DNA from 3 places in the Streptomyces sp. NPDC088923 genome. Region 1 is predicted to be linked to each of the others. Evidence: riboswitches for the same ligand, from Rfam matches in the RefSeq annotation. Region 1 holds a riboswitch; each other region holds the start of a gene.
The links. Region 1 has a riboswitch for cobalamin ahead of ACIP4O_RS24905 (CbtB-domain containing protein). Riboswitches for the same ligand answer to the same signal wherever they lie in the genome.
Positions count from the first base shown of each region.

Region 2: linked by a shared signal. The riboswitch ahead of ACIP4O_RS13315 (ribonucleoside-diphosphate reductase subunit alpha) and the one ahead of ACIP4O_RS24905 (CbtB-domain containing protein) in region 1 are both predicted to bind cobalamin.
Region 3: linked by a shared signal. The riboswitch ahead of ACIP4O_RS10880 (cobalamin biosynthesis protein) and the one ahead of ACIP4O_RS24905 (CbtB-domain containing protein) in region 1 are both predicted to bind cobalamin.

Region 1 is NZ_JBIVIO010000007.1:269,385-276,970, reverse strand. It holds gene ACIP4O_RS24935 (SH3 domain-containing protein) at 1-7, opposite strand, end outside; gene ACIP4O_RS24930 (hypothetical protein) at 473-655, shown strand; gene ACIP4O_RS24925 (macro domain-containing protein) at 708-1,211, shown strand; gene ACIP4O_RS24920 (hypothetical protein) at 1,241-2,203, opposite strand; gene ACIP4O_RS24915 (class I SAM-dependent methyltransferase) at 2,516-3,133, opposite strand; gene ACIP4O_RS24910 (CbtA family protein) at 3,217-3,984, opposite strand; gene ACIP4O_RS24905 (CbtB-domain containing protein) at 4,004-4,234, opposite strand; cobalamin riboswitch at 4,270-4,403, opposite strand; gene ACIP4O_RS24900 (histidine phosphatase family protein) at 4,469-5,050, shown strand; gene ACIP4O_RS24895 (GTP-binding protein) at 5,261-6,025, shown strand; gene ACIP4O_RS24890 (PPOX class F420-dependent oxidoreductase) at 6,087-6,515, opposite strand; gene ACIP4O_RS24885 (roadblock/LC7 domain-containing protein) at 6,612-7,013, shown strand; partial or broken gene ACIP4O_RS24880 (DUF6397 family protein) at 7,229-7,586, shown strand, end outside.
Region 2 is NZ_JBIVIO010000002.1:466,957-474,542, forward strand. It holds gene ACIP4O_RS13305 (cytochrome P450) at 1-1,288, shown strand, start outside; gene ACIP4O_RS13310 (ribonucleotide-diphosphate reductase subunit beta) at 1,370-2,407, opposite strand; gene ACIP4O_RS13315 (ribonucleoside-diphosphate reductase subunit alpha) at 2,407-4,794, opposite strand; cobalamin riboswitch at 4,931-5,052, opposite strand; gene mctP (monocarboxylate uptake permease MctP) at 5,398-7,026, opposite strand; gene ACIP4O_RS13325 (DUF3311 domain-containing protein) at 7,023-7,313, opposite strand; gene ACIP4O_RS13330 (GntR family transcriptional regulator) at 7,520-7,586, opposite strand, start outside.
Region 3 is NZ_JBIVIO010000001.1:2,408,900-2,416,485, reverse strand. It holds gene ACIP4O_RS10895 (lysozyme) at 50-778, shown strand; gene ACIP4O_RS10890 (anion permease) at 1,016-2,308, shown strand; gene ACIP4O_RS10885 (hypothetical protein) at 2,320-2,595, shown strand; cobalamin riboswitch at 2,735-2,867, shown strand; gene ACIP4O_RS10880 (cobalamin biosynthesis protein) at 2,978-3,934, shown strand; gene ACIP4O_RS10875 (cobyric acid synthase) at 3,931-5,445, shown strand; gene ACIP4O_RS10870 (putative cobaltochelatase) at 5,546-7,586, shown strand, end outside.

The DNA of each region.
Region 1 (7,586 bases):
CGAGCATGCGGGTTCTCCCGTTGGGTGACGACAGCCGGGGGCACGGGCGTGCCCTCCGGTCCCGGCACGGCGTACTGCCCCGTGCCGCGCCGGTTGCGACGCGTCCCACGCTCTCGGACGCGGGCCGCTCTGCCAATCGCTGAAGCGAATGAAAGGCCGAGGCCGTGTTCCCGGCGCTCGTTCGACCGCGGGCAGGGGCCGGGGGGTGTGCTCCGTGGCGACAGTGGCGAAAGGTTTACGGCCGCGAATCGCGGGAGCGCGGGGGAGCGGGGCGGGGACCCCAGGAGGCGCTTCGAGAGGTCTGGCGCGGGTGTGCCGCAGGCGACCCCGAGAAAGATCAGGGTTGCCCCGGTGGCCGATCGGGTCTCCACTGGAACCGTGGGAACGGCAGAGCCGTTCTTGACGACAGGTGACCGGGACGGGGCCGCGAGACCGTGGCCCGGCCGGACGAGCACCGGGGGAGACGAGAGACATGTCCACAAACGCGAAGGTGGCGGCCGGCGGCGCCGTCGTCGGCCTCATCCTGCTCATCTGGCTGCCTTGGTGGGCCGCCCTGCTGATCATCCTCGGCGTCCCCGCCGTCGCCTACCTCACCCTCGACCCGAGCCAGCGCCGCAGGCTGCGCAGGGCGAGCCGCAAGCAACTGGGCCGCTGAAGGGCCGGGCCTCCGGAGGGCGAGTGTCGGAGCCACCGCCTACGGTGCCCGCATGACGCAGGAGAGCGAGTACGTCCGCGGCGACGCCATCCAGTACGTACGCGGCGACGCCACGGCCCCGCGCGGCGAGGGGCCGCGGATCATCGCGCACGTCTGCAACGACCGCGGCGGCTGGGGCAAGGGCTTCGTCCTCGCCCTCACCCGCCGCTGGCCCGAGCCGGAGCGCGCCTACCGCGCGTGGCACCGCGAGCGCGCGTCCCGCGACTTCGCCCTCGGCGCCCTCCAGCTGGTCCGGGTCGAGCATGCCGTGTGGGTCGCCAACATGATCGGACAGCACGGAACCGGCCGTGGCGGCAAGGGCGTCCCGGTCCGGTACGAGGCGATCGGCGAGGCGCTCGACCGCCTCGCCCCCGAGGCCCTGCGCCTCGGCGCCTCGATCCACATGCCCCGCATCGGCTGCGGACTGGCCGGGGGCCGCTGGGACCGGGTGGAACCGCTGATACGGGCGCGGCTGACGGAACGGGGGGTGCCGGTGACGGTCTACGACATCGGGTGAGAGGCAGGCGGTGCGGCCGGGCCCCGGTCTCAGGAACGCGCTGCCAGCGCTTCGAGCCCGGCCAGGAGGGCCGGGAGCCGGGGGCCGCGCTCGACTGGGACGACCTCTCCCGGCACCGCGTCCAGCAGGACGAAGGCCATGTCGTCGGTACGGGCCACGAGCGACCAGCCCGGGCCGTCGACCCGCAGCAGACGTGCTTCGTCGCTCGCGAACGCGGAACGGATGCGCCCCAGCGGCGGAGGCGTGTCGAGATAGGCGCGGGCCTCGGCGAGTGCCGCGCGGACCGAAACGGCGGTGGGCTCGGAGCCCGGAGCCGTGAAGGAACCCTCGGGGCTCGCGGAACCGTCGGGGCTCGCGGAACCGTCGCCCGCCTCCGCCGCCTCGGCCTCCTCCGCCGTGAACTCCCCGCGCCACGTGGCCCACTGGCGGGAGATCTCGTCGGCGCCCAGCCGCCGTTGGGCCGGGCCCCAGCCCGACGAGGACGGCGGGCGCAGGGCCTCGGGGGCCTCCGGGTCCCCCGAGAGGTCCGGGTCGTGCGGCGCGGGCACGCCGGGGGCGGCGACCGCGAGCGCCAGGGGCCAGCCCGGCAGGGTCGCCACGATCGCGCGCGGAACCGGCGTCAGCTCGTACTCCATCCCGCAGTCCCACGAGGCGATCGCGACGGCGACCAGCGAGACGTCGTCGACCACGACCGTCCACCGCGCCCCCGCCCCGTCCTGCCCGAGGACGAGTCCGTAGCCCTGGACGAGGGGCGGCAGCCCCAGCCGGCCGCATGCCTCCGGGTAGTCGTCGCCGAGGGCCCCGGGGAACTGGGCCGGGGTGAGCAGCGCGGCGGTGAGGACGAGCAGCGCGTCCTCCTCACCACCCGCGAGCCCTTCGCCCTCGCCCGCCGCGGCCACGTCCGGCCGCCCCGGCTCCTCACCCGTCGCCCGCGCGGTCTCCGGCACCTCCCTCACCACGGTCCCGTTCCCCGTGTCCTCCGGCTCGCTCACGTCCGCCTCCCGATCGCCGCCCGAGCGTCCCGTCCCGTGCGGAGGCAGGACGACGGGGGCCCGCCTCGTGCGGGCTGGCGCACCTTAACCAGTCGGTAACCACGGCGTCGAGAGGCCGCACAAGCCCGTCCCGAAGCCTTCACCCGGCATGCGAGTCGCAGGCGAGCGGGGGAGCGAGCAGGGACGGTACGGGGCGGGGCGACGGTCGCCGGTCAGGGTGAGGCGCCCCGATCACCGGTCAGGGTGAGCGCGCCTCCCCGGTCAGAGTGAGGCGTCCCGTCACGGGTCAGGGCGAGGCGTACCGGCAGCCCGTCAGGTCACGGGCCGCTCCGGCTTCCGTACCGCCACCGCGAGAAAGCGCGTGTCCTCGTCCACGTACGACACGAGCCGCCAGCCCGTGGCGTCCAGCAGCGGGACGAGACGCGCCCTGGTCCGTACATCGTCCTCGCTCAGCTCCCTTCCGTGGCGCGCCGCGAGGGCCGCGCGCCCGAGCGGGTGGAAGAGGGCGAGCCGCCCGGCGGGCCGGGTCACCCGCGCGAGTTCCCGCAGGCCGGTCTCCGGGCCCGGCAGGTGCGAGACGAGCCCCGCCCCGAACACCGCGTCGCAGGCCCCCTCCCGCAGCGGCAGCCGCGCCACGTCCGCCAGGACGAGTGTGCCGTGCCGCGCCCGGCCCTTCGCGTCCGCCTCGCGCAGCATCTGAGGCGTCAGGTCCACGCCGAGCACGGCGCCCGCGATCCCGACGCGTTCCCGCAGCGGCGCGAGCGCCCTGCCCGTGCCGCAGCCCGCGTCGAGCACCACATCACCCGGGCGCAGTCCGAGGACCGCCGTGGCCGCGTCGTAGCGCGGTTGATCGCCGGGGAACCTGTCCTCCCAGCCCGCCGCGCGCGATCCGAAGAACTCCCGTACCTCCTGCTGGGTCTTCTCGTTCATGCCGTCCATCCTGCCCGCGGGGACGCGGAACGGGGGAGGGGCCCGGGAATCGGGTCCCTCCCCCGTGGCGTACGGGATGTGGCTCAGGCAGCGGCCGAGGCCACCGAGCCGGCCCTGACGCGCCTTTCGGCGGGCGCGAGCATCCGCTGCGCCAACTCACCGAAGAGCAGGCCGAAACCGGTCCACAACGTGAGCTGGATACCGATCGAGGCCACGCGGAACTGCCACAGCAGCGTGGCGGGGAAGTCGTGTCCGACCTCGTTGACGGACGGCAGGAACGCGTAGGCGAGGCCGATCACGACGGCGAAGCCGGCGAGCGCGACGACCGTCGCCCACCAGTTGCCGAGCGTCGGCGCGAGCCGCTTGCCGATGATCACGGTCGCGAGCGCGAGCAGCACGCTGAGCAGCATCATCAGCCCGTACAGCGCCGTGCGCTTGCCGATCGTGTCGGGGTTCCCGACGGCCGGGGGGTTCGCCGGGTACTTGAGGAAGGGGACGATATAGACGGCGAAGAGGCCGCCCGCCGCCATGAGCGCGGCGGTCGCGCGCGGGCTGAAACGGCCCACACGGCCGAGCGCGAAGCAGTAGGCGAGGGCCACGATGCCGCCGAAGGCGACCCCGTAGGCGAGGACACCGGTCGCGAGCCCGGCGGTGGACTGGAGGCCGCGGCTGACGACCTCGACCTCGTGCTCGTGGCCGCCTCCCCCGTGGGAGTGCGCCTCCTCCAGAGCGATCGCCGAGTCCACCCGGGGCTCCCCGAGCAGGTAGGCGACGACGAAGGCGAGGACCCCGGCGGCGAGACCGGCGAGCATCCCGCGCACGAGGAGTTTCCTGACGATGGCGGAGTTCATGAGAGTACGAATCCGCCCGTCAGTGGCAGGGGAAACCGAGCAGGTGCCGGCCGTCGTGCACCCACTCGTGGACGCCCGTGCCGGAGAACAGCGAGGTGGCGCCTTGCTCGGCGCCGACGAAGTAGAGCGCGATGAGCATGAGGAGACCGACGAAGACCGCCCACGGCAGCACCGTGCGGATCGGCAGCCGAAGCGGGGTCTCGGAAGCGGAGGAAGAGCCCGAAACGGGCGGGGCGGCGGACTGCGCCATGGCAAGCCTCCTGGGGAACTCGCGTCCCGGTCGATGGAGCTTCGAATACGCATGACGGGTCTGACTCGCCGGGTCCGCGTACGGGGCCAGGCATACAGTGGCGCGACCGTTCCGGGCTCTCACCGGATTCCGTCATGTCGCTTGTAAGGTCATCGGGACGATATCGCTCACCCGTCCGAACGCCAAGTGCGCCTGCTGGACGTGGGACATGACAAACGGTGAAAGCGGGCCGGTATGACGATCCGAGTGATCCTTGTCTCGGCGGCGGAGAGCGAGGCGAGCCGTTCCGCCGCCTTCGACGACGGCACACCGCTCACGGACCGGGGCCGCGCGGCCGCCGCCGAACTGCGGGCGAGCGGTGTGCCGATGCGGGCGGAGAACGTACGGGTACGGGCTCGCCGCGCGCCCTCGCCGCGCTGCCGAGAGACATCCGCCCTCCTCGGCCACCCCGGGGCCGTCCCCGAACCCGCCCTCGCCGGGCAGGAGCCGGGAAGCTGGCGCGGCCGTCCGCTCGACGCGGTGGCCGCGGCGGAGCCCACCGCCCTCGCCGCCTGGCTCTCCGACCCGGCGGCACGCCCCGGCGGTGACGGCGAACCGCTCACCGACCTGGTGCGGCGCGTCGGCGCGCACCTCGACCACCTCGCGGAAACGGTGACGGGGCCGCTGCCCCTGTTCGTCGAACCGGACACGGTCCGCGCCGCCCTCGTCCACGCCCTCGGCCTCCCCCTCCCCGCGTACTGGCGCGTCGACGTCCGCCCGCTGGCGGTGACGACGCTCAGCGGGCACGGCGGGCGGTGGAACCTGGTGCTGTCCTGACCGTCCATTCGGTTCGTTCCTGGTTCGCGTGATCGTGAATTCCGTCGCTGGCGAACCCGGTGCGGTGCGAAACGGTCCGGTCCGGGCACGAACATGCCCATCCGGTAAAGAATCCCGCACTTCGCCCCCTTTGCCCGGTGGCTTGTCATCCTGGGCGCTTCGGCACCGGGACGGCTGGTGCCTGGGGTGCGCTGGCGAGGGAAGTGGCGGATGAGCGACGGACGGTGGCACGCGGCGGGGGAACGCCTCATCCTCAAGATCGTCGTCTCGGGTGGGCCCGCCACCGGCAAGACCTCGTTCGTCGGTGCCGCGCGGGGGAGAGGGCCCGCGTGGGGGAGTGGGCCCGCGTGGGGGAGTGGGCGGCCGGAGGGCCACGCCTTGGAGGGCGAGGCTCCGGACGGTGGTGGGCCGGATGGCGGTGGCTCGGACGGTGGTGGGCCGGGCGGCCGTGGCCCGGACGGTGGTGGGCTGGGTGGGGAGGCAGCCGTACCGGTGTCGCCGCGCCCGTACGGCCCCGTCGTCGCGTACGAGCCGGCCGGTGGTGCGGGGGAGCGGGGGAGCGGCGTGGGGGCGGTCGCGCTCGACTTCGGGCGGATCGTGCTGCGTCCCGACCTGACGCTGTGTCTTTTCGGCGTCCCGGGGCTCGAACGGTCGGCGGCGCTCTGCGAGGACATGTGCGGCGGCGCTCTCGGTGCCGTCGTCCTCGTCGACACCGGACGGCTCGCCGAGAGCTTCGCGCTCGTGGACCGGCTTGAGGAGCGGGCGCTGCCCTTCGTCGTGGTGATGAACCGCTTCGCGGGGCCCACCGCGTACACCCCCGGCCAGGTCGCGTCGGCGCTCGGCCTGTCCCCGGGCGTCCCCGTGCTCGCCGGTGATGTGCGCGAGGCGGCGACGGTCCGTCATGTCCTCGCGGAACTCGTGGCGTACACGGGGAGGTTCCGGGCGGCGCGACTGCTTCAGGCGGTGGGGCGGTAAGTCGCGGCGGAGCGGGCCGGCGGCGTCGGCCGGGGTGGCGGCCGGCGCCGCCGACGGGGCGTCAGTCGGCGACGCCGCCGTAGGCGACGACCTTCTCGACCTTGACCCGGACGAGGAGTTCCCCCGGCACCCCGTTGCGGCGCCCGTAGACCTCGGCTTCCTGCGGGCCCACGTAGCGCTCGGCGATCGCCGTGGCCCAGCGCAGCAACTCCTCGGGGTCTTCGCTGATTTCGGTGGAGCCCTCGATCGTGACGAACGAGAACGGCGGGCGCTCGTCGTCCACGCACAGCGCGACACGCCCGTCGCGGGCCAGATTCCGCCCCTTGACGGTGTCCTTGCCGGTGTTGAGGACCAGGTCCGAACCATCCAGAACGAACCAGATCGGGGCGATGTGCGGACTTCCGTCCGCCCGCACGGTGGCCAGCTTCGCCGTCCGTGTGCCTTCCGAGACGAAGGTCCGCCATTCTTCATCGGTCATTTTGTGGGTCATATGCTCATCATCCTTGCTGTCCGCCGGGTGGTGGGGAAGGCTTGCCGAAGGGTTCCTCCGAACAGGGGGAGCGGCTGCGGACGGGGAGAGCGGAACGTGGAACGGAACGCAAGACTCGGGTGGCTTCTCGACGAACTCACCCAGCGCGTCGAGCACATCAGGCACGCTCTGGTGCTGTCCAACGACGGACTCGTCACGGGGCTCAGCGCCGACCTCGCGCGCGAGGACGCCGAGCACCTCGCGGCGGTCGCCTCGGGTCTGCACAGCCTCGCCAAGGGCTCGGGCACGCATTTCAAGGTGGGCAAGGTCCGCCAGACGGTCATCGAGTTCGACGAGGCGCTTCTCTTCGTCACGGCGGCGGGCGACGGCAGTTGCCTGTGCGTGCTGAGCGGCTCGGACGCCGACGTGGGTCAGGTGGCCTACGAGATGACGCTGCTCGTGAGCAAGGTGGGGGAGCACCTGGGGGTGGATTCCCGGCGGCCGGGAGCGGCTGGGTGAGGGTGCGGGGAAGTCGCGGGTGGTCGCGGTGAGGTCGCGGGAGGGTGCGCTCGGGGGTGTGCGCGGAAGATGCGTGGACGGGGTGATTTTCCGATCTTCGCCGCGTTGGTGATCGGATGATCTGATTGCCGCTGAGTTATCCACAGGCAGGGTGAAGGTGGTGTCTGTCCTGTCCCATACGGTCTGTCCCAAGGTTCGGCTCCGAGGGGGACGGTATGGCGGTACGTGGCATGACGACGGTGGCGGCGACGCCGGGCGCGAGGTCGGTCCAGGGGGACTTGCTCACCCCGGAACAGGCCGCCGCCCTGCTGGGGTTGGCGACCGATGAGGTGGAGCGGGCGGCCGTCCTCGACGTGCTGCCCTCCGTACCCGGACGCGGCACGCTCCCGCGCCGTTTCACCGCCGAAGAGATCGAGCGGCGGCGGGCGGCGCCCGGCTTCCCGGCTGCTCTCCGCGAGGCGGTACGGTGCGTCGGCACCGCCGACGCCGCCGAACTGCTCGGCATCGCCCCGCACCGCTTCACCCGCCTCGCCAAGCTGGGCCTGCTCGCGCCGGTCGACGTCCACCTCAACC
Region 2 (7,586 bases), on a different contig from region 1:
CGCCCTCGCCCGCGGCCCGCTCCCCTTCCTCGAAGGGCTCCGCGCGCACGGCGAGGTCGTACGGATCGCGCTCGGCCCCAAGCAGGTCCTCGCCGTCTGCGCCCCCGACCTCGTCGGCACCCTCCTGACCCGCCCCGAGTTCACCGTCGGCGGACCGCTCTGGGACACCCTGGAGATCCTGCTCGGCAAGGGGGTGGCGACGAGCAACGGCCCCCGCCACCGCCGCCAGCGCCGCACCATCCAGCCCGCCTTCCGCCCCGAGCGGATCGCCTCCTACGCGCGCGTCATGACCGAGGAGGCGGTACGGACCGCGGGATCGTGGCGGGACGGGGAGATCACCGACGTCGGCGCGGAGATGTTCCGTACCGGCGTCCGGATCGTCTCCCGCTCCCTCCTGGAGGTCGACGCGAGCGGCACCGAACTCGCCGACCGGATCGCGCACGCCCTGCACACCGTCTTCGGCGGCCTCTATCAGCGGATGATCCTCTCCTTCGGGCCACTGCACCGCCTGCCGACCCCCGCCAACCGCCGCTTCAACGCGGCCCTCGCGGAACTGCACGCTCTCGTCCGGCAGTTGGTGAGCGAGGCGCGCGCGAAGGATTCCGGCGAGGCCGTGCCCGAGGACGACCTGCTCTCCGTACTGCTTCACGCCACCGATGAGAACGGCGCCCCGCTGCCCGACGAGGAGATTCACGACAACGTGGTATCCCTTGTCGTCGCGGCGGCCGAGAATGTCGCGGCGACACTCGCCTGGACCTTTCACCTCCTCGCCCAGCACCCCGAGTGGGAACACACTTTGCGCGCGGAGGTGGAATCGGTCGCGCCGGACCGTCCCGTCGATTTCGAGGATCTTCCGAAACTCGCCCTCACCCGGAATCTCGTGAGCGAATCCATGCGGATACGCCCGGCGGCATGGATATTCACCCGCAGGGCCGCGAGCGACACCGAACTCGGCGGCTATCGCGTCCCCGCGGGAACCGACGTGCTCTACAGCCCCTGGGCACTCCAGCACGACGCGAGGTCCTTCCCCGAGCCGCACCGCTTCGACCCCGACCGCTGGCTCCCCGAACGCGCCGCCGAGATTCCCCGGCACGCCTTCATCCCCTTCGGCATCGGCAACCGCAAATGCCCCGGCGACATCTACAGCCTCACCGAACTCGCCCTCGTCCTCGCCAACACGGTCCGGGACTGGCACGTCGAAACCGTCCCCGGGCGCACCGACCCGCGCCCCCGCATCGGCATCACGCTCCAGCCCCGCGCCACGGTGCTCCGCGTCCGGCGCGCCTGAGACCCCGGGCACGCCGAAGGGGCCGGGTCCCGTACGGAACCCGGCCCCCTCGGGGAGACCAGCGCCTACACCGCGTACGCCCTAGAAGTCGTCGTCGAAGGAGACCGAACCCTCGACCGCGACCTGGTAGGCGGACGGCCGCCGCTCGAAGAAGTTCGTCAGCTCCTGCACACCCTGGAGCTCCATGAAGGAGAAGGGGTTGCTGGAGCCGTACACCGGCGAGAAGCCGAGGCGCACGAGGCGCTGGTCGGCGACGCACTGCAGGTACTCGCGCATCGACTCGGTGTTCATGCCGGGCAGGCCGTCACCGCACAGATCGCGCGCGAACTGGAGTTCCGCGTCGACCGCCCCGGCGAGCATCTCCTTGACCTCGGCCTCCAGCTTGTCGTCGAACAGCTCCGGCTCCTCCTTGCGGACCGTGTCGACGACGTCGAAGGCGAAGCTCATGTGCATCGTCTCGTCGCGGAAGACCCAGTTGGTGCCCGTCGCGAGGCCGTGCAGCAGGCCGCGCGAGCGGAACCAGTACACGTAGGCGAAGGCGCCGTAGAAGAAGAGGCCCTCGATGCACGCCGCGAAGCAGATCAGGTTGAGCAGGAACCGCCGCCGGTCGGACCGCGACTCCAGGCGGTCGATCTTCTCGACCTCGTCGATCCACTTGAAGCAGAACTCGGCCTTCGCGCGGATGGACGGGATGTTCTCCACGGCGGCGAAGGCGGCCGCGCGGTCGTCCGGGTCGGGCAGGTACGTGTCGAGCAGCGTCAGGTAGAACTGCACGTGCACGGCCTCCTCGAAGAGCTGCCGGCTCAGGTAGAGCCGCGCCTCCGGGGAGTTGATGTGCTTGTACAGCGTCAGCACCAGGTTGTTCGAGACGATCGAGTCGCCCGTCGCGAAGAACGCGACGAGACGGCCGATGAGGTGCTGCTCGCCGGGCGTGAGCTTCGCGAGGTCGGAGACGTCCGAGTGGAGGTCGACCTCCTCGACGGTCCACGTGTTCTTGATCGCGTCCCGGTAGCGCTCGTAGAAGTCCGGGTAGCGCATGGGGCGCAGGGTCAGCTCGAAGCCCGGGTCCAGCAGGTTCTGGTTGCGCTTCTTCTGCTCGGGAAGGGTGGATTCGGACATTACTGGCAGGCCTCGCAGGACTCGGGGTTCTCCAGGGAGCAGGCGATCGCCTCGGCGTCCGCGACGCTCGGCGCGGCGGGCTTGGCCTGCTCCGGGATGGGTGCGGCCTCGGCGGCCGAGGAACCGGCCGCGCGGGCGATGCGCGTCGCGGGACGCGAGCGCAGGTAGTACGTCGTCTTCAGGCCCTTGTTCCAGGCGTGCGCGTACATCGAGGAGAGCTTGCCGATCGTCGGCGTCTCCATGAACAGGTTGAGCGACTGGCTCTGGTCGAGGAAGGCGGTGCGCTCGGCGGCCATGTCGATGAGGCCGCGCTGCGGCAGCTCCCACGCCGTGCGGTACAGCGCCCGGACCTCCTCGGGAATCCAGTTGAAGCCCTGGACCGAGCCGTTCGCCTCGCGCAGCGCCTCACGGGTGCGCGCGTCCCACACGCCGAGCTTCTTCAGGTCCTCGACGAGGTAGCCGTTGACCTGGAGGAACTCACCGCTGAGCGTCTCGCGCTTGAAGAGGTTGGAGACCTGCGGCTCGACGCACTCGTAGGCGCCGGCGATCGAGGCGATCGTCGCGGTCGGCGCGATCGCGAGGAGCAGCGAGTTGCGCATGCCGCTCTCGGCGATACGGGCGCGCAGCGCCTCCCACCGCTCCGGCCAGGTCCGCTCCACGTCGTAGTGGTCGGGGTGCAGGACACCGCGCGCGGTCCGGGTCTTCTCCCAGGCGGGGACCGGGCCGTGCTTCTCGGCGAGGTCGGCGGAGGCCTCGTAGGCGGCGAGCATGATGCGCTCGGCGATCCGGGTGGAGACCGCCTTCGCCTCGGCCGAGTCGAAGGGCAGCCGCAGCTTGAAGAAGACGTCCTGGAGGCCCATCGCGCCCAGGCCCACCGGGCGCCAGCGGGCGTTGGAGGCGGCGGACTGCTCGGTCGGGTAGAAGTTGATGTCCACGACGCGGTCGAGGAAGGTGACGGCCGTGCGGACGGTCTCGTCCAGGCGCTCCCAGTCGATCGCGCCGTTCTCGACGAACGCGCCGAGGTTGATCGAGCCGAGGTTGCACACGGCGGTCTCGCCGTCGTCGGTGACCTCGATGATCTCGGTGCACAGGTTCGAGGAGTGGACGACGCTGCCGGGCTCGGCGGTCTGGTTCGCGGTGCGGTTGGAGTGGTCCTTGAAGGTCATCCAGCCCTGGCCGGTCTGCGCGAGGGTACGCATCATGCGGCCGTACAGCTCGCGCGCCGGGATCGTCTTGCGGGCCAGGCCCTTCGCCTCGGCGGCGCGGTACGCGGCCTCGAACTCCTCGCCCCACAGGTCGGTCAGCTCGGGCACGTCGGCCGGCGAGAAGAGCGACCACTCGGCGTCGGCGGCGACGCGGCGCATGAACTCGTCGGGAATCCAGTGCGCGAGGTTGAGGTGGTGGGTGCGGCGCTGGTCCTCGCCCGTGTTGTCGCGCAGCTCCAGGAACTCCTCGATGTCCGAGTGCCACGTCTCCAGGTAGACGGCGGCGGCGCCCTTGCGGCGCCCGCCCTGGTTGACGGCGGCGACGGAGGAGTCGAGCGTCTTGAGGAAGGGGACGATGCCGTTCGAGTGCCCGTTGGTGCCCCGGATCAGCGAACCGCGCGAGCGGATGCGGGAGTACGCGATGCCGATGCCGCCCGCGTGCTTGGAGAGCCGGGCGACCTGGAGGTAGCGCTCGTAGATCGAGTCCAGCTCGTCCTTCGGCGAGTCCAGGAGGTAGCACGAGGACATCTGCGGGTGCCGCGTACCGGAGTTGAAGAGCGTCGGCGAGGAGGGCAGGTAGTCCAGGCGGCTCATGAGCCGGTACAGGCTCGCGACCTCGTCGACGGCCGGGAGGCTGTCGTCGGCGGCGAGCCCCGCGGCGACGCGCAGCAGGAAGTACTGCGGGGTCTCGACGACCTTGCGCGTGATCGGGTGCCGCAGCAGGTAGCGGCTGTAGAGGGTGCGCAGGCCGAAGTAGCCGAAGCGGTCGTCGCCCTCGGTGTCGACGAGCGCGTCCAGGCGGGCGGCGTGCGCGGCGACGAACTCCGCGGTGCGGTCGCCGATCAGGCCCTCGCGGTGGCCCACGGCGACGGAGGCCGCGAAGCCGCTCGCGCCCTGCCCGGCGGCCTCCTCGGTGATCGCGAGGGCCAGCAGACGGGCCGCGAGCCGGGAGTAGGCGGGGTCCTCGGAGATGAGCCCGGCGGCGGCCTCGGTGGCCAGCTCGCGCAGCTCCGCCTCGTCGGCGTGGGCGCTGCGGCCGCGCAGGGCGGCGGCGGCGACCCGGCCGGGGTCGGTGTCGGGGAGATCGGCGGTGAGTTCCGTGAGGGTCCGCAACAGGGCGGTCCCGGGAAGGTCCTGCTCGGCCGCGACCGATGAGGCGGGATCTGCTGGCGCGATGGTCACTGGGGTGGCTCTCCCTCGCTCGCTGGGGGCCTCGGGTGCGGGGCGGCGACGGGACGACGGCAGCGCTTTCGGGCACACCGCGTCACGTCCCCGGCCCTTTCCGCGGGGCCCGGACGTCTGGCGCCGTGCCCGGGCGGGGCGGCGGCGCGCTTTCGGCAGGTCATCGGACTCGCAACACGCCACGGGGCGCGTCGCACACCGTTGCGGGACAGTCCCGGACTCGCACCGGATTCCCCTGCCGACAGCGAGGAAGAGCATACATCTGGGGGGCGGGCGGGAAAGGAGGCCCCAGATGTTGTGTCGGGGGTGGGGACTGTTACGTGCGGGTCAACGGTTGTGGGGTGCCGACAAGGTCCCCTGTGCCCGGTGGGGTGACGGGGGGCGGTGGGGGCGGCGACGTCGATCGTATGGCTTGAGGGGACCCCACAAGCGGGGTCGTACGGAGTTTTTACCGGGGGGAGCGGGGCGCGCGCGTGTTCGCATTCCGGTCGCTGTAAGTGAGGACATGTCAAAAAAATCAGCCCCTCCGGCGTTTGAGGAGCGGGGTCCGGGGCGGAGCCCCGCGCGCCGGGGCGGAGCCCCGCGCGGGCCCCGCCCCCGCCGTCAGTGCCCCGCGGTCTCCGGCACAGCCGGCGGCAACTCCTGCTTGACCCCAGGGTCACCCGCGTCCGCCACATAGTCCGACGGCTGGGTCTCGTCCACGCCGTCCGGTGCCTTGAAGGCCCGCAGGACGAAGGTGAGGACGACCGTGACCACGACGTTCAGGACGATCGCCGTCATCCCGATGTACCCGATCTCGCCGAGCCCCGGGATCTCCTTCGAGGAGCCCCCGAAGTGGTCCTGCGTCGGCGAGGACGTCGACCAGGCCGCCCAGGTCCCGTACGCCATCCCGACCGCCCAGCCGGCGAGCAGCGCCCAGCGGTGGAACCACCGTGTGAAGAGCCCGCCGACGAGCGCGGGGAGCGTCTGGAGGATCCAGATGCCGCCGAGCAGCTGGAAGTTGATCGCGACGGTCTTGTCCATGCCGAGCACGAAGATCAGCGCGCCGACCTTCACGAGCAGCGAGACGAGCTTGGAGATCCTCGCCTCCTGCGCCGGGGTCGCGTCCGGCTTCAGGAAGTCCTTGTAGATGTTGCGCGTGAAGAGGTTCGCCGCCGCGATCGACATGATCGCCGCCGGGACGAGTGCGCCGATGCCGATCGCCGCGAAGGCGACCCCGGCGAACCAGTCCGGGAACATGTTCTCGAAGAGCTGCGGGATCGCGAGCTGCCCGTTGCTCACCTTGACGCCGCTCGCGATCGCCATGAAGCCGAGGAGCGCGAGCAGCCCCAGCATGAGCGAGTACAGCGGCAGGATCGTGGTGTTGCGCCGGATCACGTTCCGCTTGCTCGACGACAGCGTCGCCGTCACCGAGTGCGGGTACATGAAGAGCGCGAGCGCCGAGCCGAGCGCGAGTGTCGCGTACCCCCACTGCCCCGCCTCGCCGGGCGCGAGGGCGCCCTTCGGCGCTCCTGTCGCGGGGTTCTTCTGCGAGAGCGCGTCGCCGGCCTTCGCGAAGATGTCGTCGAAGCCACCGAGCTTGATCGGGATGTAGATGATCGCGACCGCGATGACGAGGTAGATCAGCCCGTCCTTGACAAAGGCGATCAGCGCCGGAGCCCGCAGACCCGAGGAGTACGTGTACGCGGCGAGTACGGCGAAAGCGATCAGAAGTGGCAGGTCCTTGACAAACCAGTTCGTGTCGTCGCCGCCGCCCACGCCCATGACGTCCAGGACCGCCTGGATGCCGACGAGTTGCAGCGCGATGTACGGCATCGTGGCGAGGATGCCGGTGAGCGCGACCGCGAGCGAGAGCCCCTTCGAGCCGAAGCGGCCCCGGACGAAGTCCGAGGTCGTCACGTACCCGTGCCGGTGCGAGACCGACCACAGGCGGGGCAGGAAGGTGAAGATGAGCGGGTAGACGAGGATCGTGTACGGCACGGCGTAGAAGCCGGCCGCGCCGCCCGCGTAGATCGCGGCGGGCACCGCCACGAAGGTGTAGGCGGTGTACAGGTCGCCGCCGAGCAGGAACCAGGTCACCCACGTACCGAACGAGCGCCCGCCGAGGCCCCATTCGTCCAGGCTCTCCACGCTGGAGCGACGCCAGCGCGCCGCGAGGAAGCCCATGACGGTGACGACGAGGAAGAAGAAGATGAAGACCGCGAGCGCGATCCCGTTGACGCCGTCCTTCACTTGACCTCACCGCCCCGCGCGGCGCGTCGCACGCGCTGGTCGTGCTGCCACAACTTGTAGGCGAGGAAGGTCAGTCCGCTGGAGATGAAGACCCACAGCATCTGGTACCAGTAGAAGAACGGGATCCCGATGAACGTCGGGTCGATCTTCGCGTACGAACCCACCCACAGCATCGCCACGAAGGGCGCGACGAGACAGAGTCCGACCACGATCCGCAAAGGGGTCACGACCGGCAGCGTCCCGGCACCTCCCCCCGGCTCCGCCGTCGTTCCCGCTTCCCGTGACATGTTCCGGCTCCCCTCGTTCCCCCACGCACCTCGGTGTGCGCGGGCACGCGTCGCCGCACGCGACGCGACGGCGGAAATGTAGGGCAGTTACCGGCCAGGCAACACCCCTGTACCGCATAGCGGACGCGTTCGGGCGCTCGCCCGCGCCCGGGGTGTCCGGGCGTGTGCGCGGGCGGGGGTTTTTGTCCTTCGGGAGGTAACGGGAGTTACGGGCGGCGCAGGTTGGCCACGAACTTGTAACGGTCGCCGCGGTAGACGGAGCGCACCCACTCC
Region 3 (7,586 bases), on a different contig from region 1:
CGTTACGCTCGGCGCGATTTCCGTCCGTCCTCTCCTCTTCGGGGGCCCCATGAGGCGTCTACGCCGCACCCGTTCCGCCCTGCTCGGCCCGGCGGTCCTCGCCGCCGTGACACTCTCCGTGACCCCGGCTCTCGCGGCCGGGCCCGAGGGGCCGCGCGGGCACGACGTCTCCGCACACCAGGAGACGGTGGACTTCGCCGCGGCGCGGAAGAAGGGCGCGCGGTTCACGTACGTGAAGGCGACCGAGTCGACGACGTACCGCAGTCCCGTCTTCGAGAAGCAGTACGGCGGTGCCGCCAAGGCGGGGCTGCTGCGCGGCGCGTACCACTTCGCGCTGCCCGACCGCTCCTCCGGCACCCGGCAGGCCGCCTTCTTCGTCCGCAACGGCGGCGACTGGCGGCCCGACGGACGGACGCTGCCGCCGGCGCTCGACCTGGAGACGAACCCGTACGACGCCCAGCACAAGTGCTACGGGATCAGCAAGCAGAAGATGCGCGCCTGGATCAGCGACTTCAGCGACGAGACGCTGCGGCTGACCGGGCGGCGACCGATGATCTACACGACCGCGCACTGGTGGAACACCTGCACCGGACGCAGCACCGCCTTCGCCGACACGCACCCGCTGTGGCTCGCGAACTGGGGAGAGAGCCCGGGTGAGCTGCCGGCGGGGTGGACGTACTGGACGTTGTGGCAGTACGCGGTGAAGGGGCCGCTGCCCGGTGACCAGAACGTGTTCAACGGCTCCGCGGCGGACCTGGAGCGCTTCACGGACGGCTGAGGCGAGCGGCGCGGGCAGGGGGCGCGGGGCGCGGCGGCGGTGCGGGGACGGGAGGGGCGGCGGTGCGGGGACGGGGCGCAAGCGGAATCCGCGCGGCGGCGCCCCGGGTCCCGCGCGCGGCCCCCGCGCCGCGTCACTCCGGTTCAGGTCACCACAGCGCCCGCCCCAGTTCATCTTCCGTTCACTCGGATTGCTTACGTTCGGCGTGACATTGACGTCCAACAGAAGCCTGGGTAAATGGAACACATCACGCTTCTCCTCGGGATCGTGATCGTCACCGCTCTCGTGTTCGATTTCACGAACGGTTTCCACGACACCGCCAACGCGATGGCGACCACCATCTCCACCGGCGCCCTCAAGCCCAAGACGGCCGTGGCGATGTCCGCGGCGCTCAACCTCGTGGGTGCCTTCCTCTCGGTGGAGGTCGCCAAGACGATCTCGGGGGGAATCGTCGACGAGTCCGGGCTCAGGACGGAAGTGATCTTCGCGGCGCTCGTCGGCGCCATCCTGTGGAACCTCGTCACCTGGCTGCTCGGCCTGCCCTCCAGTTCCTCCCACGCCCTCTTCGGCGGGCTCATCGGGGCCGCTGTCATGTCGGCGGGCTTCTCCAGCGTCAACGGCGGCACGATCGTCACCAAGATCGTGATCCCGGCCGTGGCGGCGCCCGTCGTCGCGGGCCTCGCCGCCTTCGCGGCGACCCGGCTGACGTACCGGCTGACCCGCGACGTCGACGAGAAGACCGGGGCGAAGGGGTACCGGGTGGGGCAGATCGCCTCCGCCGGGCTCGTCTCGCTCGCGCACGGGACCAATGACGCGCAGAAGACGATGGGCATCATCACGCTCGCCCTCGTCACCGGCGACGTGCTCAAGCCGGGGGCCAATCCGCCGGTGTGGGTGATCCTCTCGGCCGGGTGCGCGATCGCGCTCGGCACGTATCTCGGCGGCTGGCGCATCATCCGCACGATGGGCACCGGGCTCACCGAGCTCGCGCCGCCGCAGGGCTTCGCCTCGCAGACCGGCGCGGCGACCGTCATCCTCGCCTCCTCGCACCTCGGCTTCTCGCTCTCCACGACCCAGGCGTGCTCCGGTTCGGTGATGGGCGCGGGCCTCGGGCGCAAGGGCGGCACGGTGCGCTGGTCGACGGCGGGGCGGATGGCGATCGCCTGGCTGCTCACGCTCCCGGCCGCCGCGCTCGTGGGCGCGGGCGCCGAGTTCCTGACCCGGCAGGGCACGTGGGGGGTCGCCCTCACCGGCGTACTGCTCCTCGCGGGAGCCGGGACGATCTACGTACTGTCGCGGCGCCGGCCGGTGAGCCACCACGACGTGACCGGCGACGGCGAACCCGCCGGAGTCGTCACCCAGGCCCTCGCCGCGGTCGCGCCGCCGCCCGCCGGGACACTCACAGTGCCGGTCCAGCCGACGGCGGCCGAGGCGCCGGACGCCCTCCACCCCCCGCTCACGGCGGAACTCCCCGCCCCGCAGGCGACCGAGACCCCGCGCCACACCGCGGGCTCCGGCACCGCGGCCTGAAAGGAACCGGCATGAACATCGACTGGGCGGCCCTCGGCTCCGTCTTCGGCGTGAGCCTGCTCGTCACGGTGGGCCTCGTCGGCGCCTTCGCCCTCGGCATCGCGGGCCTCTCGCGCGCCTCGGCCGCGACGGCGGAGGACGGCGGCGCGGGCGGGGACGCGGGTACGGGCGCGGGCAGCGGTACGGGGACGAGCGGCCAGGCGCTGCTCGCCCGGCTCGGCGCGTACGCCTGTTTCGGGGTGTGCCTCGCGGCGGTCGCGTTCGGGATCTACGTGATCGTGGCCTGAGCGGACCCACCGGCCCCGCGAGGCCCCCGAGGCAGGGGGCGGCGCGGGGCTTTCGCATGACGTGGACGGAGGAGGGGGCGCGGGGCCCCGGCGGCCGATTCGTCCCTCTTGCGTCAAGTGCGAGTTGACGCCCGGTCTCGGGGCGTGATGCACTGCCGGGGCCATTTCGGCGGCTGTGGAGGAAGTACCGGTGCGAATCCGGCGCGGTCCCGCCACTGTGAGCGGGGGGTGATCCCCGTAAGTCAGGAACTCCCGGCGCCGAATCACGTCGTACCAGGGCGCGGACCCTGAGAGTAGGACACCCCCATGCCCGGCATACGCCGCAGTGCGCACCCGCCAGCCCGTCCGCTCCCCCGGCGAGGCGTGAGCGCGGACTGACGCCATGCCTGCCGGACGTGTTTTCGCGGTCGGCGCCACCGTCGGCCTGCTCGGCGACTCCCTCTTCGGCGATCCGCGCCGCGGCCACCCCGTCGCGGGGTACGGGCGCCTCGCGGGCGTCGCCGAGAAGGCGCTGTGGCGCGACCACCGGGGCGCGGGCGCCCTGCACACCCTGCTGTGCGCGGGCGGCGCCACCGCGCTCGCCGCCGTCGTATCGCGTGCCGCCGCGCGCCGCTCCCCCGCCGCGTCCGCCGCGCTCACCGCGCTCGTGACCTGGACCGTCGTGGGCGGTACCTCGCTCGCGCGCGAGGGGCGCGCGCTCGCCGCCGCGCTCGAAGCGGGCGATCTCGCCGCCGCGCGCGAGCGCCTGCCGCACTTGTGCGGGCGCGATCCGCGCCGGCTGGACGCGGACGCGATCGCGCGCGCGGTCGTCGAGTCCGTCGCCGAGAACACCTCGGACGCGGTCGTCGGGGCGCTCGTGTGGGGCGCGCTCGGCGGGGTGCCCGGGCTCGTCGCCTTCCGGGCCGTCAACACGCTCGACGCGATGGTGGGCCACAAGTCGCCGCGCCACCTGCGGTTCGGCTGGTCGGCCGCGCGGCTCGACGACGTCATGGGCTTCCCCGGCGCCCGGCTCACGGCCGGGCTCGCCGCGCTCGTGGGTGGCGGGCCCCGTACCGCGCTCGCCGCGGTGCGCGAGGACGCGCACAAGCACCCCAGTCCCAACGCGGGACCCGTCGAAGCGGCCTTCGCGGGCGCGCTCGGGGTGCGGCTCGGCGGGACGCTGTCGTACGGAGGGCGGGTCGAGCACCGGCCCGTGCTGGGCGCGCGGCGCGGGCGGGCGGTCGCCGTGACCGACGTCGAGCGGGCCGTGCGGCTCTCGCGGCGTGTGACGTGGGCGGCGCTCGGGGTGTGCGTCGCGGCGCGGCTCGTCCTCGCGCGGCGCTCGGGGGGTGCGCGGTGACCGGGGGCGGGCTGCTCGTCGCCGGGACGACGTCGGACGCGGGCAAGAGCGTCGTGACGGCCGGGATCTGCCGGTGGCTGGTGCGGCGGGGGGTGAGCGTCGCGCCGTTCAAGGGGCAGAACATGTCGCTCAACTCCTTCGTCACGCGCGACGGCGCCGAGATCGGCCGCGCGCAGGCGATGCAGGCGCGGGCCGCGCGCGTGGAGCCGAGCGCGCTCATGAACCCGGTGCTGCTCAAGCCGGGCGGGGAGCGCTCCAGCCAGGTCGTGCTGCTCGGGAGGCCGCTCGGTGAGCTGAGCGCGCGCGGCTACCACGGGGGGAAGCAGGCGGAGCTGTTCGGGACGGTCGTGGACTGCCTCGCGGAGCTGCGGCGCACGTACGACGCCGTGATCTGCGAGGGCGCGGGGAGCCCGGCGGAGATCAACCTGCGCCGCACCGACCTCGTCAACATGGGGATCGCGCGGGCGGCCCGACTGCCGGTCGTGGTGGTCGGGGACATCGACAGGGGCGGTGTCTTCGCGTCGTTCTTCGGGACGACGGCGCTGCTCTCGGCCGAGGACCAGGCGCTCGTCGCGGGCTACCTCGTCAACAAGTTCCGGGGCGACGTCTCGCTGCTCGAACCGGGCCTGCGGATGCTGCGGGACCTGACGGGACGGGACACCTTCGGGGTGCTGCCGTTCCGGCCGGGGCTCGGCATCGACGAGGAGGACGGCATGGCCGTCTCCTTGCGCGGGGCGGTGCGCGAGTCGCGGCTCGCGGAACCGTACGGGGATGAGGTGCTGCGGGTCGCGGTGTGCGCCGTGCCGCTCATGTCGAACTTCACCGACGTCGACGCGCTCGCCGCCGAACCGGGCGTCGTCGTGCGGTTCGTGGACCGGGCCGCGGACCTCGTGGACGCGGACCTCGTGGTGGTGCCGGGGACGCGGGGGACAGTGCGGGCGCTGGAGTGGCTGCGCGAGCGGGGGCTCGCGGACGCGCTCGCCCGGCGGGCGGCCGAGGGGCGGCCCGTGCTGGGGATCTGCGGCGGGTTCCAGTTGCTCGGGGAGGTGATCGAGGACGAGGTGGAGTCGCGGGCGGGGACCGTGGCGGGGCTCGGGCTGCTCCCGGTACGGGTGCGGTTCGCGCGCGGGAAGACGCTCGCCCGGCCCTCGGGCACGGCGCTCGGGGAGGCCGTCGACGGGTACGAGATCCACCACGGCGTCGCGCGGGTGACCGGCGGCGACGAGCCGTTCCTCGACGGGTGCCGGGTGGGTGCGGTGTGGGGGACGCACTGGCACGGGTCCCTGGAGAGCGACGGCTTCCGGCGGGCCTTCCTGCGGAGGATCGCCGCGCAGGCGGGGCGGGGGTTCGTCCCGGCGCCGGACACGGAGTTCGGGGCCCTGCGGGAGGAGCAGCTCGACGCGCTGGCGGACCTGATCGAGGAGCACGCCGATACGCGTGCGCTGATGGGGTTGATCGAGCGGGGGGCTCCGGCGGGGTTGCCCTTCGTGCCGCCGGGGGCGCCGGGATGACCTCGCGGGGCCCCGCCCCGGTCCCCGCTCCCCCCTTGCCCCCAGCCTTCGGCGGCCCCCGGAAAGGGCTGGAGATGTTCACCCGAAAGGAAGTCCCCGTATGACCACTCTCGACCATCCCTACCCCTTCACCGCCCTCGTCGGGCAGGACGATCTGCGGCTCGCGCTGCTGCTCAACGCCGTGTCCGGGCGCGTCGGCGGGGTGCTCGTGCGCGGCGAGAAGGGGACGGCCAAGTCCACCGCCGTGCGGGCGCTCACCGCCTTGCTGCCCGAGGTCGAGGTCGTGGCGGGGTGCCGGTTCTCCTGCGACCCGGCGGCTCCCGATCCGCGGTGTCCCGACGGGCCGCACGCTCCCGCCCAGGCGGACGCGCGGCGAGCGGCGCGGATGGTCGAGCTGCCCGTGGGGGCCTCCGAGGACCGGCTCGTCGGCGCGCTCGACATCGAGCGGGCGCTCGCCGAGGGCGTCAAGGCCTTCGAGCCGGGGCTGCTCGCCGCCGCGCACCGCGGCATCCTCTACGTCGACGAGGTCAACCTCCTCGGCGACCACCTCGTGGACCTGCTGCTCGACGCCGCCGCCATGGGCGTCTCCTCCGTCGAGCGCGAGGGCGTCTCCGTGCGGCACGCCGCGCGGTTCCTGCTCGTCGGGACGATGAACCCCGAGGAGGGCGAGCTGCGTCCCCAGCTCCTCGACCGTTTCGGTCTCACCGTCGAGGTCTCCGCCTCGCGCGAGACCGAGGAGCGCGTCGAGGTCGTACGGCGCCGGATGGCGTACGAGGACGACCCCGCCGCCTTCGCCACACGCTTCGCCGGCGACGAGGCGGCCCTGCGCGCCCGGATCGCGGAGGCCCGGGAGCTGCTGCCCCGCGTCGTCCTCGGCGACACCGCGCTGCGTCAGATCGCCGCGACGTGCGCCGCCTTCGAGGTGGACGGGATGCGCGCCGACCTCGTCATGGCCCGTACCGCGACAGCTCTCGCCGCCTGGGCCGGGCGGGAGAGCGTGCTCGCGGAGGACGTGCGGCAGGCCGCGCTCCTCGCCCTGCCGCACCGCGGCCGCCGCAACCCCTTCGACGCCCCCGGCCTCGACGAGGACAAGCTCGACGAGGTGCTCGACGAGAACGCCGGGCCCGAGGGGGAACCCGAGGGACCCGACGACGGGGACGGTCCTGACGGGCCCGGTGGCGGAGGCGGTGTCCCGCCCCAGGGCGGGGGCCCCGAGGACCGTACGGGCCAGGACCGCGGCGACCAGCGCGAGGACGGCGGTTCGGCGGACGGGCCGGGCGACACGCCCCCCGCCCCGTCGGCCCCCTCGGCCCCGTCGGACGCCGAGGGAAAAGGCCCCGCGGGCGCCGCTGAGCAGCCCGCCGCCTCCGCCTCCGCCCCCTTCCGCACGAAGAAGCTGACCGTCCCCGGGCTCGGTGAGGGCGCCGCCGGGCGCCGCTCGCGGGCGCGGACCGCGCACGGCAGGACGACGGGTTCGTACCGCCCGCGCGGCGGCGCGCTCGGCGCGCTGCACCTCGCGGCGACGGTCCGCGCCGCCGCCCCGCACCAGAAGGCGCGCGGGCGCACGGGCGCCGGGCTCGTGGTGCGCAAGGACGATCTGCGGCTCGCGAGCAGGGAGGGGCGCGAGGGCAATCTCGTGCTCTTCGTCGTGGACGCGTCCGGGTCGATGGCGGCGCGGCAGCGGATGGGCGCGGTCAAGGGCGCGGTGCTCTCGCTGCTGCTCGACGCCTATCAGCGGCGCGACAAGGTGGGGCTCGTGACGTTCCGGGGGCGCGAGGCGTCTCTCGCGCTGCCGCCGACGTCGTCGGTCGACACGGCGGCGGCCCGGCTCGCTTCGCTGCCGACCGGGGGCCGGACGCCGCTCGCGGCGGGCCTGTTGAAGGCGCGTGACGTGCTGCGGATCGAGCGGCTGCGCGATCCCGCGCGGCGCGCGCTGCTCGTCGTCGTGACGGACGGGCGGGCGACGGGCGGCCCCGAGCCGCTGCCGCTCGCGCGGCGCGCGGCCGCACTGCTCGCGACGGACGGGACGGCCTCGGTCGTCGTGGACTGCGAGGCGGGGCCGGTACGGCTCGGGCTCGCGGGCGAGCTCGCGGGGCGGCTCGGCGGGAGCGCGGTGACGCTGGACGCGCTGCGCGCGGACG